Thiorhodovibrio frisius: one gene and its partners. The main gene of each other region encodes a partner of the protein of the gene in region 3 in a complex. Links are inferred from orthologs where the notes say so. Each region holds a gene or a part of one and is shown on either strand. Other genes may lie near its edges. The genes, in order: eno, pnp and rne.

Evidence for each region.
Region 1: the proteins of rne (region 3) and eno are in contact, whole or in part, in a solved structure (PDB 2FYM), measured with the Escherichia coli proteins. The link is inferred for Thiorhodovibrio frisius from one-to-one orthologs.
Region 2: the proteins of rne (region 3) and pnp are in contact, whole or in part, in a cryo-EM structure (PDB 9QH0), measured with the Escherichia coli proteins. The link is inferred for Thiorhodovibrio frisius from one-to-one orthologs.

Annotation. Positions count from the first base shown.
Region 1 is NZ_CP121471.1:2,018,317-2,023,659, reverse strand. The notes cover bases 783-3,688. They hold eno (phosphopyruvate hydratase), read right to left. Parts: upstream 2,922-3,688; coding sequence 1,644-2,921; downstream 783-1,643. Other genes in these bases: kdsA (3-deoxy-8-phosphooctulonate synthase), read right to left, coding at 3,130-3,688; ftsB (cell division protein FtsB), read right to left, coding at 1,284-1,613; ispD (2-C-methyl-D-erythritol 4-phosphate cytidylyltransferase), read right to left, coding at 783-1,284. Outside these bases: ispF (2-C-methyl-D-erythritol 2,4-cyclodiphosphate synthase), read right to left, coding at 1-460; more of ispD, read right to left, coding at 454-782; more of kdsA, read right to left, coding at 3,689-3,987; Thiofri_RS09440 (CTP synthase), read right to left, coding at 3,996-5,343. UniProt on the Escherichia coli protein: Catalyzes the reversible conversion of 2-phosphoglycerate (2-PG) into phosphoenolpyruvate (PEP). It is essential for the degradation of carbohydrates via glycolysis.
Region 2 is NZ_CP121471.1:974,791-980,178, reverse strand. The notes cover bases 1,913-4,863. They hold pnp (polyribonucleotide nucleotidyltransferase), read right to left. Parts: upstream 4,467-4,863; coding sequence 2,358-4,466; downstream 1,913-2,357. Other genes in these bases: rpsO (30S ribosomal protein S15), read right to left, coding at 4,614-4,863; Thiofri_RS04745 (alpha/beta hydrolase), read right to left, coding at 1,913-2,313. Outside these bases: Thiofri_RS04750 (PilZ domain-containing protein), read left to right, coding at 204-488; more of Thiofri_RS04745, read right to left, coding at 646-1,912; more of rpsO, read right to left, coding at 4,864-4,883; tRNA pseudouridine(55) synthase TruB, read right to left, coding at 5,082-5,388. UniProt on the Escherichia coli protein: Involved in mRNA degradation. Catalyzes the phosphorolysis of single-stranded polyribonucleotides processively in the 3'- to 5'-direction. Also involved, along with RNase II, in tRNA processing.
Region 3 is NZ_CP121471.1:2,950,529-2,956,552, reverse strand. Bases 1,059-4,645 are described here. They hold rne (ribonuclease E), read right to left. Parts: upstream 4,310-4,645; coding sequence 1,259-4,309; downstream 1,059-1,258. Outside these bases: Thiofri_RS13610 (sulfotransferase), read right to left, coding at 1-1,055; Thiofri_RS13600 (RluA family pseudouridine synthase), read left to right, coding at 5,025-6,024. UniProt on the Escherichia coli protein: Endoribonuclease that plays a central role in RNA processing and decay. Required for the maturation of 5S and 16S rRNAs and the majority of tRNAs. Also involved in the degradation of most mRNAs.

The DNA of each region.
Region 1 (5,343 bases), 930 kb from region 3 along the record:
GCAACACCACGGCGAAAGTCGCAATGCCCTCCCCACGCCCGGTGAAACCCAACCGCTCGCTGGTGGTGGCCTTGATGTTGACCCGTGCCGGAGGGCAGCCCATGTCACCGGCCAGGCAGGCGCGCATCGCCGCGATATGCGGGGCGAGCTTGGGCGCCTGAGCGACGATGGTCAGGTCGGCATTGACCAGGGACAGTTGCTGCGTTGCCAGCGTTTCCATCACCCGGCGCAGCAGCACGCGGCTGTCGATATCCTTGAAGGCCGGATCATTGTCCGGGAAATGATGCCCGATGTCGCCGAAGCCGCCAGCGCCGAGCAGGGCATCGCACAGGGCGTGAATTACTACATCGCCATCGGAATGGGCCTCAAGCCCGAATTCGTGCGCGACCTCGACCCCGGCCAACACCAGTCGCCGCCCCGAGGCGAAACGATGCACGTCAATTCCCTGCCCGATCAGCATGCCGACTCCGGTTGTGTCTGTTTGGCTTGTTCAGCCTGTTGCGAGAGATAAAAGCGCGCCAGGTCCAGATCCTCGGGGCGCGTGATTTTGATATTATCGCTGTGGCCTTCCACCAGGCGTGGGCTCAGTCCGAGCAGCTCGATGGCGCTGGCATCGTCGGTCACCAGTTGATCATGGGCAAAGGCGAAGTCCAGCGCCTGTCTCAGCTGCCCGAGCCGGAAGGCCTGGGGCGTGAAGGCGCGCCAGAGGTCAGCGCGCGGCACTGTCTCGGCGACCGACACAGTTCGCGGCAGAACATCCGCAGTCAGAACTGCCCCTGGTGCCGCCGCATTGGCAGCTGGTTCAGGGTTGGCGCGCTTGACGGTGTCGTGCACCGGCACCGCAAGCAGCGCGCCCACGGGTTCTCTCACCAGCACCGCCAACAAGCTGTCCAAGTCCGCGCGCCTCAAACAGGGCCGGGCGGCATCGTGCACCAGCACCCAGTCCTGTTCATCAGCCACTGCCGCCAGCGCGTCCAGCCCATTGCGCACCGAGTGACAGCGTTCCGCTCCGCCATCGGCGCGCAGCACGCCGGGATGATCCGCATGGGGACCTTCTGGCCAATAGGGATCATCCGGATGCAGCACCACCACGCAACCGCGAATGCCGGAATGTTCCAGAAAGCAGTCAAGCGCGCGGTCGATTACCCGGCGCCCATCGAGTTCCAGATACTGCTTGGGCCGGGCGGCGCCGAAACGTCGGCCGACGCCGGCTGCCGGGATGAGTACCCAGCAGGCAGCGGCCACCTGAGCCGACTGCCGGGCCGTCTGGCCCACTGATGCCATCAGTGCTCCCCCGCCGGCTCGGCGCGACGGCGCGCGCGCTCGGCGGCCGACTTCTCGATGATCTGCAGAAACAGCTCGCCGTCCTGGATCATGCCGAGATCGAAACGGGCGCGCTCTTCAATAGCCGCCAAGCCGGTTTTCAGACTTTCCACTTCGGCAATCAGCGCCTGATTGCGCGCGCGCAGGCGATCAAGTTCCACCTGCTGCTCGCCAATCTGCCCCTTTAGCGTATGCAATTGCGCCAGACTGCCCTCCCCCACCCACAGGCGGTATTGCAGCAGCCCGAACAAGGCAAGCAGAACCAGCACCAGCCAGCGTATCGAAGTCATAGCGCGCGCTGTGTTCCGATCCGCACCACGTTACAGATACCGAAACGCCGAGCGCCCGGCGTAGACCGCGCTATCGCCAAGTTGATCCTCGATACGCATCAGCTGGTTGTACTTGGCGACGCGATCAGAACGCGACAGGGAGCCGGTCTTGATCTGCCCGGTCGCAGCGGCGACGACCAGATCGGCGATGGTGGTGTCCTCGGTCTCGCCCGAACGATGCGAGACCACGGCGGTGTAGTCGGCACCATGGGCCATGTTGATCGCTGCCAGCGTTTCGGTCAGAGTGCCGATCTGGTTGACCTTAATCAGAATGGAATTGGCAATGCCCTTGTCGATGCCTTCCTGGAGGATTTTGGTATTGGTGACATAAAGATCGTCGCCCACCACCTGCACCTTCGCGCCAAGTCGCTCGGTGTGATCCTTCCAGCCATCCCAGTCGCCTTCGGCCAGGCCGTCCTCGATGCTGATGATGGGATACTTGGCGCACCATTCGAGCATCAGATCCGTCATGCCGGCGGCATCCAAGGTGCGGCCCTCGCCTTTGAGATTGTAGCGGCCGTTTTCGTAGAACTCAGACGCCGCCACGTCCATGCCGAGGTAAATGTCCTGCCCCGCCTTGTAGCCGGCTTTCTCGATCGCTTCGAGAATGACCTCAATCGCCGCCTCGTTTGACGGCAGATCGGGCGCGAAACCACCCTCGTCGCCCACAGAGGTAGCCAGCCCACGCCCCTTGAGTACGGATTTGAGTGCATGAAAAACCTCGGCGCCATAGCGCACCGCTTCGCGGATGCTCGGCGCACCCACCGGCAAAATCATGAACTCCTGAAAATCGACGCTGTTATCGGCATGCTGCCCACCATTGATGATATTCATCATGGGCACCGGCAGGCGATAGTTGCCATTGCCAAGATACTGATACAGCGGCAGGGCTTTTTCCTGCGCGGCAGCATGGGCGGCCGCCATAGACACACCAAGAATGGCATTGGCACCGAGGCGGCCTTTGTTCTCGGTGCCGTCAAGTGCGATCATGCGCTCGTCAAGCGCGACCTGATCCGACACTTCCATGCCCAGCGCCGCTTCGCGAATCTCTCCGCCGATATTGGCGCAAGCATGGAGTACGCCCTTGCCGCCGTAGCGGGATTTATCGCCATCGCGCAGCTCGAGTGCCTCACGCGAACCGGTCGAAGCGCCCGAAGGCACGGCAGCACGACCAATCGCGCCATCGGCGGTGATAACATCGGCTTCAACGGTCGGATTGCCGCGCGAGTCGAGAATCTCCCGCGCGCGGACTTCGACAATTTCAGACATGGTGAATGCTCCAGAAAGTGAAATGATGAAAAATCGAAAATCGGGTTTGGATGCAAAGCTGTCTGGCGGCGATTAACAAGGCAGAGGCGACTTGATTCGCCTGCATTTCGGCTTCACGCACCGAATCAAACAAATTTTACAAAACAGCTCCAATTGGGCTAGAAGCTGACCGCCAAATCCCTACTTAACGGAATGACCCTTTGTCTGCTCACACGCGGCCAACGGCAGCCCCAATCAAAGAGGCTTCAGCCAAGTCCCCCGCTTTGACCAGCCGGTCAATGCCCACCAATATCTCCAGCAAATCGCGCATTTTCCCCAACGGCCAGGCATTGGGCCCATCACTCTTGGCCTGCTCCGGGTTCGGGTGGGTCTCCATGAAGAGACCCGACACCCCAGCCGCCACCGCCGCACGCGCCAGCACAGGCACAAACTCCCGCTGCCCACCGGAGGCATGGCCCTGCCCGCCCGGCAACTGCACTGAGTGGGTTGCATCAAACACCACAGGAGCGCCGGTCTCGCGCATCACCGCCAGCGCGCGCATGTCTGAGACCAGGTTGTTATACCCAAAGCTCACACCGCGCTCACACACCAGAATCTGCTCATTGCCAGTCTGACGCGCCTTGCGCACCACCTGCGCCATGTCCCAGGGCGCCAGGAACTGACCCTTCTTGATATTTACCGGCTTGCCCTGCGCGGCCACATTTTGGATAAAATTGGTCTGCCGACACAAAAAGGCCGGCGTTTGCAGTTTATCGACCACATCGGCTACTTCGCTGAGCGGCGTATCCTCATGCACGTCGGTCAGCACAGGCACCCCAACCTCGCTGCGCACCCGCTGAAGAATACGCAGCCCGGTCTCCAAGCCTAACCCACGAAAGCTATCGATGGATGACCGATTTGCCTTATCGAAGGATGCCTTGAAAACATAAGGGATACCCAGCGCCTCGGTAACCGCCTTGAGCTCGGCTGCCACTTCCAACACCAGCCCTTCGCTCTCAATTACACAGGGGCCAGCGATCAGAAACAGCGGCTGATCAAGGCCGACTTCAAAGCCGCAGAGGTTCATATCCAAAGTCACCCAGCGCGCGCGCGTCGGTAATCACGCGCCGCCTCAATAAAGCGGCGGAAGAGCGCATGGCCGTCGCGTGGCGTGGATGTAAACTCAGGGTGGAACTGACAGCCGATGAACCAGGGGTGATCCGGAATTTCAACAATCTCCACCAAGCGCCCGTCGAGCGACCACCCCGAAAAGCGCAGACCGGCGTCCTTCATTGGATCCAGATACTGATTATTGAATTCATAGCGATGGCGATGGCGCTCGCGAACCTGATGCCTGCCATAAATTCCGCGCGCCAAACTGCCAGGCTCGAGCCGGCAGTTTTGCCCGCCTAAGCGCATGGTGCCACCCTTGTCGGCGCTGGCATCGCGGCGCTCGCGCGTGCCGGCCTCGGTCGCCCACTCGGTAATAAGGGCGATCACCGGATGCGGGGTGTCGCTAAAAAACTCAGTGCTGTGCGCGCCCTCAAGGCCAGCAACATTGCGCGCGTATTCGATCACCGCCACCTGCATGCCGAGACAAATCCCCAAATAGGGAATGCGCTGCTCGCGCGCATGGCGCACGGCGGCAATCTTGCCCTCAATGCCGCGCTCGCCAAAACCCCCGGGCACCAGAATGGCATCCAGGCCATCCAGCGCGCCGGTGCCCGAGCGCTCAATCTCCTCGGAATCAAGATAGCGGATTTCAACCTGCGCCTGCGCATGCACTCCGGCGTGAGCCAGAGCCTCAGACAGCGACTTGTAAGCCTCGGTCAGGTCCATGTACTTGCCAACCATGCCGATGACGACCCGGTCGCGCGGCGTCTCGAAACCGCGCAAGACCGCATCCCACTCGGACAAATCCGCTGGCGGAACATCGAGCCCAAACTGCTTGACTACCAGTTCATCGAGGCCCTGGGCATGCAACAGTGAGGGAATCCGATAGATATTGTCTGCATCCACCGCCGAGATGACGGCCTCCTCGCCCACGTTGGTGAAGAGCGCGATCTTGCGCCGCTCGTCATCCGGCAAATGCTGCTCGGCGCGGCACAGCAGAATGTCCGGCTGAATACCGATAGAACGCAGCTCCTTGACCGAATGCTGAGTCGGCTTGGTCTTGATCTCACCGGCGGTGCGAATGTAGGGCACCAGCGTCAGATGCATAAAGAGCACATGCTCGCGCCCCAGTTCGACGCGCATCTGGCGGATGGCCTCAAGAAAGGGCAGCGACTCGATGTCACCCACGGTGCCGCCAATCTCGACCATCGCGATGTCGGCCGGAGCAATGTCGGGCGGAGCAATGTTTTCTGGCCCGTCGGCAGACCGGCCTGCCAAGCCTTTCATCGCGTTGGCGCCGAGGCGAATACTGTCCTTGATCTCATCGGTG
Region 2 (5,388 bases), 2.0 Mb from region 3 along the record:
CGGGCGGTTTCATTGCGCGCTCGCGCACAAAATCCGTGCGCATCCCTGCCCTGACACCCGGTTTGCAGTTATCATTGCCCAAGACCAGCGGCGGCGGTCACACCGTCCTGCAGGTTGCAACACAGATTACTACTTAAACCTGCATGCATGCGCTTAATCCGCCACAGGTATGCAAGTATCGATTACAAAAAGAGGACACACCCATGATCCATGACGATGATCGCCGCGGCTTCATGCGCCTTTCAACAGAAACCACCGCCAGCATCACCCACCTCGGCAACCAGGCAACCGTGAAAGTCAAATTGATTGATCTCAGCGCGGGCGGCTGTAGCTTCTATGCCGATATGCCCCTCGCCGCCGGCGACAAGCTCGACTTCGTTGTCCACGGCGCTACCGAAAGCATCGAACCCCTGACCAAACGCGGCCATGTGTTACGCCTAACCGATGGCGAAGAAGGCAAGCTGGTGGCCTTTGCATTTGACGAATGACCTTGCGGCCTTCGCGGCCAGACACAAACCCAAGGTCTCGCCAGAGGCTTCGCACCATCCCAGCACCGCAAGCCCGGAGTTGTCACTCCGGGCTTGCGGTTGCGGGTTTGGAACATGGGGCTTGGAGGCGCGGAAACCTGGTGGCTTTAGCCTTTAATCAGGCCACGACAGGAAAGGTCGCAGTCACCGTCAGAGCAAACACCAGTGCGCTCGCTATGGCACCCAGCAAGGGCTGCCAGGTGCGCCGATAGGACAGAAAATCCAGCCAGCCGTAAACAACAAACAGCAGCAGGATCGCCGGGACGATAATCACCAGAAAAAATAACTCGTCCAGATTCAGCACCACCGCCAGCACTAGGGAGAGCAGAAACAGCACCTTGGTGAACAGCGAGGCCGCGCGGGCGCCGCCCTGCCCATGGACCAGCCAGGCATCGGCACTCGCGTAGACCAAAGTGCCGAGCAACAGCGCCAAAAAGCTCGGCAGACGTGTCAGCGGCGGGAAAAAGCTCGCCACCAGTTGATGCGTCGGCCAGCCAAAGCCCACCACCGCGTAAATTAGCCAGGCTGTGGCGCCTATCGCCAGAACGCCAGCTGTACTCGCGCGCCCCGCGCGCGCGAAGCTCGCCCCATCTGGCAGACCACCCACCAGCGCCAACGCCCCCCAGGTCAGCAGGCCGTAGAGCAGAAAATGCAGCGCCAGATAATCGCCGATCAGCAGCGGCAGAAAATCGCTCGGCACTGGCCACAGCAACAGGGGCGTCAATAAAGCTGGCATAAAGCCGGCAATGGCCAGTTTGCGCCAGCGCAAGGCCGCACCCAAAGGGCGACTGGCCATTGCCGGCAACAATAGCGACAGCGGCCAGGCGAGCAGGCAAAGCCCGGCGTATAGCCAGCCAAGCCCCGCACCCGCAGTCACAATGGCCCGCGCCGGGGGTTGCTCAGGTGTGCGCCGACCGAAACTGGCATCCAGCCAGTCAAGGGCCTCGCGCTGGGCCTGCCCATTAAAGAGCACCCCGATATGTTCCACCCCGTCGGCCATCACCAGGCGTCGCGCCCTGCCCTCACTCAGATCACCATAGGTGGTTTCTAGCTCAACCCCGGACGGAGCGACTTCTGCCATGGCCTCGAACCCCTGCTGGTGAATCATCTCGGGCTCATAGGCACCGTAGACGAACAGCAGATCAGGCGTAAAGTCCGCGCCAATCGGCTCCGATAGATAAGGCGATACGGCCACAATGGCCTTCACCCCAGGGTGCGCCTTCGCATAGTGGATCAGAATATCGCCGGCCATGGAGTGGCCGAGCAGGGCCAGACCAGCGGACTGATGCGGTTCTTCTGGAGAGTTCTGGCCAAGCGGCGATGATCCGCCAGGAAGATTCTGCCCTTGGGCAAAGGCAACAGCCTGAGTCAGGGCGTCAAGCAGAGAGCTCAGACGCTCTGGAGAACCCAGACCGCCTCCAAGCGGCGCCCCGTGGGTACCATGACCGGGAAAATCGAAGCTTACCGCCCGATAGCCATTTCGCGCCAGATTGAGCGCAAAGGAGCGCATCAGTTGGCGTGAGCCGGCGAAGCCGTGCGCAATAACGACAGTGGGCCCTGGCACCGAGGCGCCCTGACCTTCATCATCCTGCCGTGGCTGATAGAGTGTCAGAGGCAGGTCGCCAACCCGCGCCTGCGACACCTCGACCCCTGAGGACATGCCAAGCAAGCGCGTGCCACCATAGAGCAATGCGGCCAGACCCAGCAGCAGCGCCAGCCAGTGCCAAGCCCGCCAGCACGGTCGTCCATGCTGGGAGCTGACTGTTTCAGTCGTCGTTAAAGACACGGCTCGCTGATCTGTCCTCGCCTATTCCCGCCCAGGGACTTGAACTACTCAGCCGGAGCGGCGCGTTCCTCATCGCTCAGCGCCTTCATGCTCAGGCGAATGCGGCCTTGCTTGTCGACCTCCAGCACCTTGACCCGCACATGGTCGCCTTCCGAGAGCTTGTCGCTGACGCTCTGCACCCGTTCCTCGCAGATTTGCGAGATATGCACCAGACCATCGCGTCCGGGCAGGATGGTGACAAAGGCGCCAAAGTCCATCAGGCGCGCAACCTTGCCCTCGTAGATCTTGCCGACTTCGACATCAGCGGTGATCAGGCGGACGCGCTTTTTCGCCTCTTCGCCAGCGGACTTCTGCACCGAGAAGATTTTGACCACGCCATCGTCGTTGATGTCGATGGTGGCGCCAGTTTCCTCGGTGATTGCGCGGATGGTGGAGCCACCCTTGCCGATGACATCGCGGATCTTTTCCGGATGGATCTTGAACTCGATGATGCGCGGCGCATGCTCGGACATCTCAGAGCGATGGTGGTCGATGACCTTATTCATCTCACCGAGAATGTGCATCCGGCCATCTTTGGCCTGCGCCAGCGCCTGCTGCATGATCTCGCGGGTGATGCCCTCGATCTTGATATCCATCTGCAGGGCGTTAATCCCCTCGGCGGTACCTGCCACCTTGAAGTCCATGTCGCCGAGGTGATCCTCGTCGCCCATGATGTCAGTCAGCACGGCAAACTCGCCGCCCTCTTTGATCAGACCCATGGCCACGCCAGCCACTGACCCTTTAATAGGCACGCCGGCGTCCATCAACGACAGACTGGTGCCGCAGACGCTGGCCATGGAGCTGGAACCGTTGGACTCGGTAATCTCCGAGACCACCCGCACTGAGTAGGGAAACTCCTCAATGCTCGGCATGGCGGCCATCACGCCGCGCTTGGCCAGACGACCATGGCCGATCTCGCGCCGCTTGGGGCTACCGACCCGGCCGGTCTCACCCACGCAGAAGGGCGGGAAGTTGTAATGCAGCATGAAGGGCTCGCGCCGCTCGCCATCAAGGGCATCGATGATCTGCGAATCGCGCTCGGTGCCGAGCGTGGTGACCACCAAGGCCTGGGTCTCGCCACGAGTAAAGAGCGCCGAGCCGTGGGTGCGCGGCAGCACGCCGGTGCGAATGCTGATGGGACGCACAGTGCTGGTGTCGCGGCCGTCAATGCGCGGCTCGCCACGCAGAATACGCCCGCGCACAATGGATTTTTCCAGCTTCTCGAGCGCGGCATAGACCAGCGCTTGCGGCCACTTCTCATCCTCTCCGGAAAGCTCGGCGTAGACCGCATTGCGCACCCGATCGAGCGCGCGATAGCGTTCCATCTTGTCCTTGATGAGATAGGCCTCGCCCAAACCATCGGCGGCCTGGGCCGCAACCGCTTGCGCCAGTTCGGCATCGGTCGCCGCCGGGGTCCACTCCAGAGGCGGCTTGTTAACCTCGGCTGCCAGTTCCTTGATGGTATTGATGACAACCTGCATCTGCTCATGACCAAAGAGCACAGCGCCGAGCATGACATCCTCGGACAGACCGCGCGCCTCGGACTCCACCATCAGCACGGCTTGTTCGGTCCCGGCAACCACCAGATCCAGATCGCTGTCTGGGGTCAGGCCGATCATGGCTGGATTGAGCAGGTATTCCCCATTCTTATAGCCCACGCGCGCGGCACCGATAGGCCCATTGAAGGGCGCGCCCGAGATGGCCAGCGCAGCGGAGGCGCCGATGAGTGCGGGCACCTCTGGATTCACTGCCGGATTGAGCGACTTGACCGTGGCGATGACCTGCACCTCACGGCCAAAGCCATCGGCGAACAGCGGACGGATGGGGCGGTCGATCAGGCGTGAGGTGAGAATCTCGGCCTCGCTCGGGCGCCCTTCACGACGAAAAAAGCCGCCTGGGATGCGCCCGGCGGCATAGGTTTTTTCCTGATAATCGACGGTCAGCGGCAGAAAGTCTTTTTCGACAGTCGCGCGTTTGTCGATGACCACCGTGACCAGGACCACGGTGTCGTTCATATTGACCATGACCGCGCCATCGGCTTGGCGGGCGATCTCGCCGGTCTCGAGCGTTACGGTCTGATCCCCGTATTGGAAAGTCTTGGTGATATGAGTCACTGGAAATAAGCCTCGTTAGGTCTGAAAGGGGGGCTGACTGCGCACCAGCGTTTGCCGTGGCGGCAACGGCCCGGCGATAACGGGCCAGAGCGGTGCGCCGGCCCGCGCTCGCAACGCTTGGGGCCGGCACCATGGAAGGATGCGCAATTAACGACGAAGGCCGAGCGTCTGGATCAGCGCACGATAACGGTCGATGTCCTTTCTTTTCAGATAGTCCAGCAACTTGCGTCGGGAATTAACCATGCGGACCAGACCGCGACGGGAATGGTGGTCGTGTTTGTGCTCGTTAAAATGCCCGGTCAATTGCTTGATGCGCGCCGTCAGCAGAGCGACCTGCACCTCGGGTGAGCCGGTGTCGTTGGTGCCGCGGGCATGCTCGGCGATAACCTGTCTTTTGTCTTCCGCAGTCATTGTCATTGTGTGTCTCCTTATCTGTTGAATACTTGGCCGCGAATGCTCCGCTGTGCGAAGCCCGCTGTTTCCCCAACAATGACTTCAGGGAAACCGGCCCAATAGCGATAATGTCTCATCAAATTCAGCGCGCAGTTTAGGCGATTTTCGTCGAATCTCATACCGCCTTGAACCGCCCGCCCGGCTAAAAAATCTTGTCTGGCTTCAGACCAGTCGCTTTGGCTGCACCCGGCCGTCGTCGAGAATGCTGCCCACCCCAAGAAAGCGCTCTGACTGGTCATAGAGTCGCACCATGCCCTCGGTCGGTGCCTGCGGCACCAGCACCGGCTGCCCCTGCCCCAGGTAAAAGGCTGCATCAGCGGACAGGCGCAGCGCCGGACAGTGGCCCAGCGCGGTATCGAGCGAGAGCAACAAGGCATCAAGGGTTTGCAGCCGCTCGTGCAAGGGCGGCGCGCTGCCATCCTCGGCATCCGCGTCCCGGGCCGCATCGGCCAGAGCTTGCAGCTCATCC
Region 3 (6,024 bases):
CTCGCCTCGGATTCTTGCTCCAGGATGGCGGCGAAGGTATCGGACATCGGCAGTCCAAGCTGTCGGTAGGCGTCGGTCAGCGCGCTGTGGAGATTCTTGCGCAGGGCATTCATACCGATCCAGACACAGCGCTCGGGCGGTGTTTGTCCCAATTGGGCCGCCAGGTTCAGGTAATAAAACCGCAGCTGTTCGATGAACCGATCTCGCACCCAGGGGCTGCGCGCGCTCGTGCCGAAGAACTCAAGACCCGAACCAATAGAGCTGAGCTGCGAGGGCAGGGTGCGCTCGGGTTCGCGCAGACAAATTAAAAAGCGAGCATCTGGAAAGGTGCGGCTGAGTCCACCCGCCAAGGGCGCGAAGGCGGCATTTTTGGACAGCAGGCGTTTGTCCGGGCCGTGAACGTAGAGGTGCTTCTGCAGGCAGAGGCGGTAATATGCGAGTATCGCCTCCTGTTCGTCGGCTGGAATGCGCCGGTCGAATTGTCCGATGTCCCACAGGCGCTCATTGAAAGGGAGGGGCAGCGCCAGGATGAAGCAGGAGAGAATTGGCAGCAGGGCAAAATAATCTTCCTCTGGTGCGCTCAGTGTCATGGGGTGCACATCGTCCATGGCGGCGAAGCCATGTTTTTCCATCCATGCGAGCAGACGGGCGAGGTGGCCGCCCAGGGAGCGGTCGAGTCGCGCCAGCCCCAGCCAGAACTTGCGCGCGCTAACCGAGAGTGCAAAGAGACTCTCCCAGGTGCTGAAGGTGGTGAATTGCTCATCCCGGGCCAGGACCCGATGCAGATTGGTGGTCCCGCTGCGCGGCACGCCAAGTACGAAAAGTGGCTCGCGAATTGGAACCTTCCGGTAACCGCGAAAGAAGATCTCATCGAGCAGAAAGCCCAGCCAATGGATGGCGAGCACTAGGGCGAGAAAAGGCAGAAAGCCAATCATCACCAGGCGTCGACGCGCGCGGAGCCGAAGTGATCCGTTGTCGATTGCCGGATGGCGAGCAAAGCTCTGGATGGCCAGGCTGACAAAGCGCTTCGATGTGAGGAGGAAGAGTTTGAGCATCGAATGCAGTGTGGCGGCGCGCTTTTACGAACAGCCGGGCCAGGGATCACAGGCGCAGCCAGAAATAGATTATTGAACGGCTATGTTAACCCAGTTGGCGGTCGATATGTTCCACATGGTTCGCGGTCAGAACCTGTCGGTGGCAAATTGGGCGCAAATCTGCGGACGGCAGTGGGGCCATGTCCGCAGATTTCTTACCTGCTCTAACTGTCTTGGCGCGGCGGCATCCCAGCGGATGAGTTTGCTGATTCACGTTGGGGGCTTCCCTGGTCTGTTGGTCTATCCAGGGTGCTCGGCCCGGACTCACTAGCAGGCGGGCGGGGTTGGGGCGGAAGCTCGGTCCTTGGCTGGCCTGACTCCCCGATGTGCTGCTCTTGTTTCCTTGGCGCCGGTGGTGTTGATGGCGTGACGGGTGAGTCCCCGGGCTGTCCGAGTGGTTTTGGTTCCGAGACTATTTTTTCAACGGGCGGCGTGCTTGGTGGCAGCTTTTCCGTTTTGGGAAGAGGTGCAGCCTCTGCTGGCCTGCTCATGGATTCAGGTGACGATGGCGATGCTTCCGATCCTTTAATAGCTGGTTGCCGAGGTTCCGCTGATATGGACCCTGGGATAGGCGCCGGGATCGAAGCGGGTGCTGGTATTGGCGCTGGCATTGGGTCGGCTGCTTCCCGCTGGGGTTCAGACGGCGCTGGCGTCGCTTCCCTGGCCGGCCGCCGTGCATTCTGTCTTTCTGTAGGCTGTGAGCGCGCGGAATCTGCATTGCCTGACGTGGGCGCGTCTTGACGGGCCTCAGCTGCCGGTGTGTCTGATGTTGCCTCGGCAGTGGATTGGGAATCCCCGTTGGTCGCTGCCGGGGAGGTTGGCTTGCGTCTGTTACGACCGCCGCGCCGCCGGCGGCTGGAGCGCGGACGCGGTGCTTCGCCGTCTCCGTTCTGGTTGTTCGCGTCAGAGGAGCTGTTTTGCTCGGCACGCGCGGCGGGTTCGTCAGTTTTGCCGGAGTCTGGGGTTTGGGCAGCGGAATCCCTGCGCGCTTTGTCGGATGGGCCTTGTTCACCGCTGGCTGGTTGGTCGGCGCCTTTGCGGTCTGGGTTGGCCCATGCCTCCGCTGGTGAGCTCCGTCCCCCTTTGGGCGTAGCACTGGCTTCCGCCTGATTGCCGCCATTGTCCTGATTGACTGGGGATTTCTTGCCGCGTCCGCGTCCACCGCGGCGACTGGAGCGTGAGCGCTCCGTGCGTTGCGATTGCCCGTCGCTCGGCTGATCGCTGGCAGTGTCGCTCGCCGGGCCGCTGCTGGCCCGGCTCTCGGTCGCGGAGGTGCCGGATTCGGATTGGCTGTCTGTTGAAGATGTGCGCCGCGACCTCTCGCTCACGCGGCCTTGGCGCTCGCTGCTAGTGCTCGATCCGCGTCTCGGTGAACGGCCGCGGGCCGGTGGGGCCTCGCTTGCGAGCGCCGGTTCCTCGCGCTTGGCAGCGGCTGCAGAAGCGGAGGCCGAATCCTGCGACGCGTTTGCCTGGCTGTCGCCGCCCGAGAAGAAGGTGACCCACAGACGCTTGAGCAGATTCTCGTTGCGCTCATGGGTGGCTGCCGCAGTGGCGCCCGCATGGCGGTGTTCGGCTGTTGGGGGCTCGCTGCGGTGGGGGGCGGGCATGGAAGGCGCGAGTTGCTTGACCGCCGGCTCGTCAGCTGGGCGGCTGGTTGCGACCTGTGAGAGGATCTCCTCGGTGGTTAGCTCTTCGCTGAGTTGGTAGCTGACATCCTCATCGCTGCCGGATTGGATCACGTCCTGGCCGCGGACGCGCTCGATGCGGTATTCAGGGGTTTCGATGCTCTTGTTTGGCACCAGCAGAATCTCGACCTGGTGGCGGTCTTCGACCGTGAGCACCGCGCGCCGCTTTTCATTGAGCAGGTAGGTTGCGACTGAAATGGGCAGATGGGCCAGGATGCGCGCAGTGCTGTCTTTCATCGCCTCTTCTTCGACGATGCGCAGCACCGAGAGTGCGAGGGATTCAACCCCGCGAATTGTGCCCTGGCCCTTGCAGCGCGGACAGACGATTTGGCTGGATTCTCCCAGCGACGGGCGCAGGCGCTGGCGTGACATCTCCAGCAGGCCAAAGCGCGAAATGCGCGAGGTCTGCACCCGGGCGCGGTCTTGTTTCAGCGCGTCGCGCAGACGGTTTTCGACGTCGCGCTGGTTCTTGGCCGGTGTCATGTCGATGAAGTCGATGACGAACAAGCCACCCAGATCGCGCAAGCGCAGTTGCCGGGCGATTTCATCGGCGGCTTCCAGGTTGGTGTTGAGGGCCGTTTCCTCAATGTCCGCGCCCTTGGTGGCGCGCGCTGAGTTGATGTCGATGGAGGTCAGGGCTTCACCGTGGTCGATCACCAGAGCGCCGCCAGAGGGCAGGCGCACTTCGCGCTGGAAGGCGGATTCGATCTGGCTTTCAATCTGATAGCGGGTGAACAGCGGGACTTCGTCGTCATACAGCCTGAGTTTCTTCAGGTTATGCGGCATGACCGAGCGCACAAATGCCTGTGCCTTCTCGTACATCTTGGGATCATCGACCACGATCTCGCCGATATCCGCGCGCAGATGATCGCGGATGGAGCGGATGATCACATCGCTTTCCTGATAGATCAGGAAAGGTGCTTTGCGCTCCTCACTTGAGGTCTTGATGGCGTCCCAGAGTTGTTTGAGGTAGTCGAGATCCCACTGGAGTTCCTCGGTGTTCTTGCCAACGCCAGCGGTGCGCACGATCAGCCCGGTATCCTCGGGGATATCGAGCTGACTGAGCACCTCGCGCAACTCGCTGCGATCCGCGCCCTCAATGCGGCGCGACACGCCACCGGCGCGCGGATTGTTTGGCATTAGTACCAGATAGCGACCGGCGAGCGAGATAAAGGTGGTCAGGGCCGCGCCCTTGTTGCCGCGTTCTTCCTTGTCGATCTGGACCACGACCTCCTGGCCCTCGCGGATCAACTCGCGGATGTTGTTTTTGGTGCCAGGCTTGGCCGCATCGCCGTCAAAGTAAGCGCGTGCGATTTCTTTCAGAGGCAGGAACCCGTGGCGCTCGCTGCCGTAGTCGACGAAGGCCGCCTCCAAGCTGGGCTCGACCCGGGTAATAATCCCTTTGTAAATATTGGCCTTTTTTTGCTCGCGACCGGGGGACTCGATATCAAGGTTGAATAGTTGTTGACCATCGACGATGGCGACACGCAACTCTTCTGGTTGAGTTGCGTTGATCAGCATTCTTTTCATTGTGGTTAAAATCTCTTGAACAGCGCGCTCTGGCGGCTGTGAACAGACCCCATGGTGGGTCTCTGTTCACAGCCGGCCAGTGCAGGTCCCGGGCGGTAGCGGGGCCTGGCGGCGATGGCGTCCGGGCAAGGTCGCGGCGCGACGGCTTGTGGCCTCGCGCGCGCTCATCACTGATCCGGATGTGCATCGATACTGTTGCGCGCTCTTTAGGTTGTTGTTTTTCGGTCCGCAGGCTCCGCCAGAGCCTGCGGATCAATCATGGTTGCGCACCCCGACGGGGTCGCGCTTGAATGTTCTGCCACCACCTGAGCCTGGCTCAGGTGTGATTGCGGCGAGCCGGTTTTTGCTTTGATCGGCACCTTTCTAAAGCTCTTGGTCCCGGTCACCCCAGGGAATCAAGCCCTTGTGCCACTGTCATCAAGGCTGATAACCGGTGGTTTTCTCGCGCGCTGCCGGTCGAGCCGACCTTCGGAGGCAAGCCCCCGGAGAAATCGCGCATCTGGCAGTGGCCTTCGGCCTACAATGGCAGGATGCTGGCTCCAATTCCGACATAGACTGTCAGGTTAGCGGCGCCAGCGGTTTAGACCGGCTGGCGCAGCGAACGCATATCGACAGGTTGCCTGCGTTCAATGGCGCCCTGCGATAGCGACCTGTCAAGATAGCAGCGAAACACCCATTGAGCAAACAAAAACCCATCAGACCCCAGCGAGTGCCCATGACTGAGCCGGCTCCTGAGCCGGTCGCTAAGCCGCCGGCCGAGCTGTCTACGAGCGCAGGCAACCAAACCCCGGGCGGGGTTCGCTACCTTGAGATCGGTGCGGACCATCAGGGGCAGCGTATCGACAACTTCCTGCTTGCGCACCTCAAAGGTGCCCCGCGCAGCCTGGTTTATCGCATTATTCGCAGCGGCGAGGTGCGGGTGAACCGTGGCCGTGTCAAGCCGGCAACCCGGCTCGAGGCTGGTGACTCCCTGCGCTTGCCGCCGCTGCGCCTCACCCCGGCGGCGCCTGCGGTCACGCCAACGGCGGGATTGCAGGCACGGCTGTTGGATGCAGTCCTGTATGAAGACGAGGGCCTGATTTTGATCGACAAACCCTCAGGCCTTGCGGTGCATGGCGGTAGTGGGCTCAGTCTGGGACTGATCGAAGCGTTGCGAGCCATGCGACCGCAGCAGTCGCTCGAGCTGGTCCATCGGCTTGATCGCGAGACCTCGGGCTGCTTGCTGATCAGCAAAAAGCCGGCGATTTTGCGCTGGTTGCATCAGCAATTGCGCGAGGGGCAGGTTCGTAAGAGGTACCAGGCCCTGCTGGTGGGCGGCTTGCCGCGTGAGCGGGTCGATGTGCGCGCACCGCTGCGCAAGAACCTGCTGCGCGGTGGTGAGCGGGTGGTGCGGGTCGATCATGCCGAGGGCAAGGAGGCGCGGACCGGTTTCCGGCGGGCGGAAACACTCGCTGGTTTTACTCTGGTGGATGTCAGGCTGGGGACTGGGCGGACGCATCAAATCCGCGTGCATGCGGCCCATCTTGGTGCGGCTGTGGCTGGCGATGATAAATACGGCGATGCCACCCACAATCAACATCTGAGCAGCTTGGGGCTGAATCGCTTATTCTTGCACGCCGCCGAGCTCGGCTTTCGCCCGCATCCAGAGGCTGAGCCCTTGGTGGTGCGCGCCCCCCTGCCTGAGGATTTGCACCAGGTGTTGGAGAGGCTGAGAC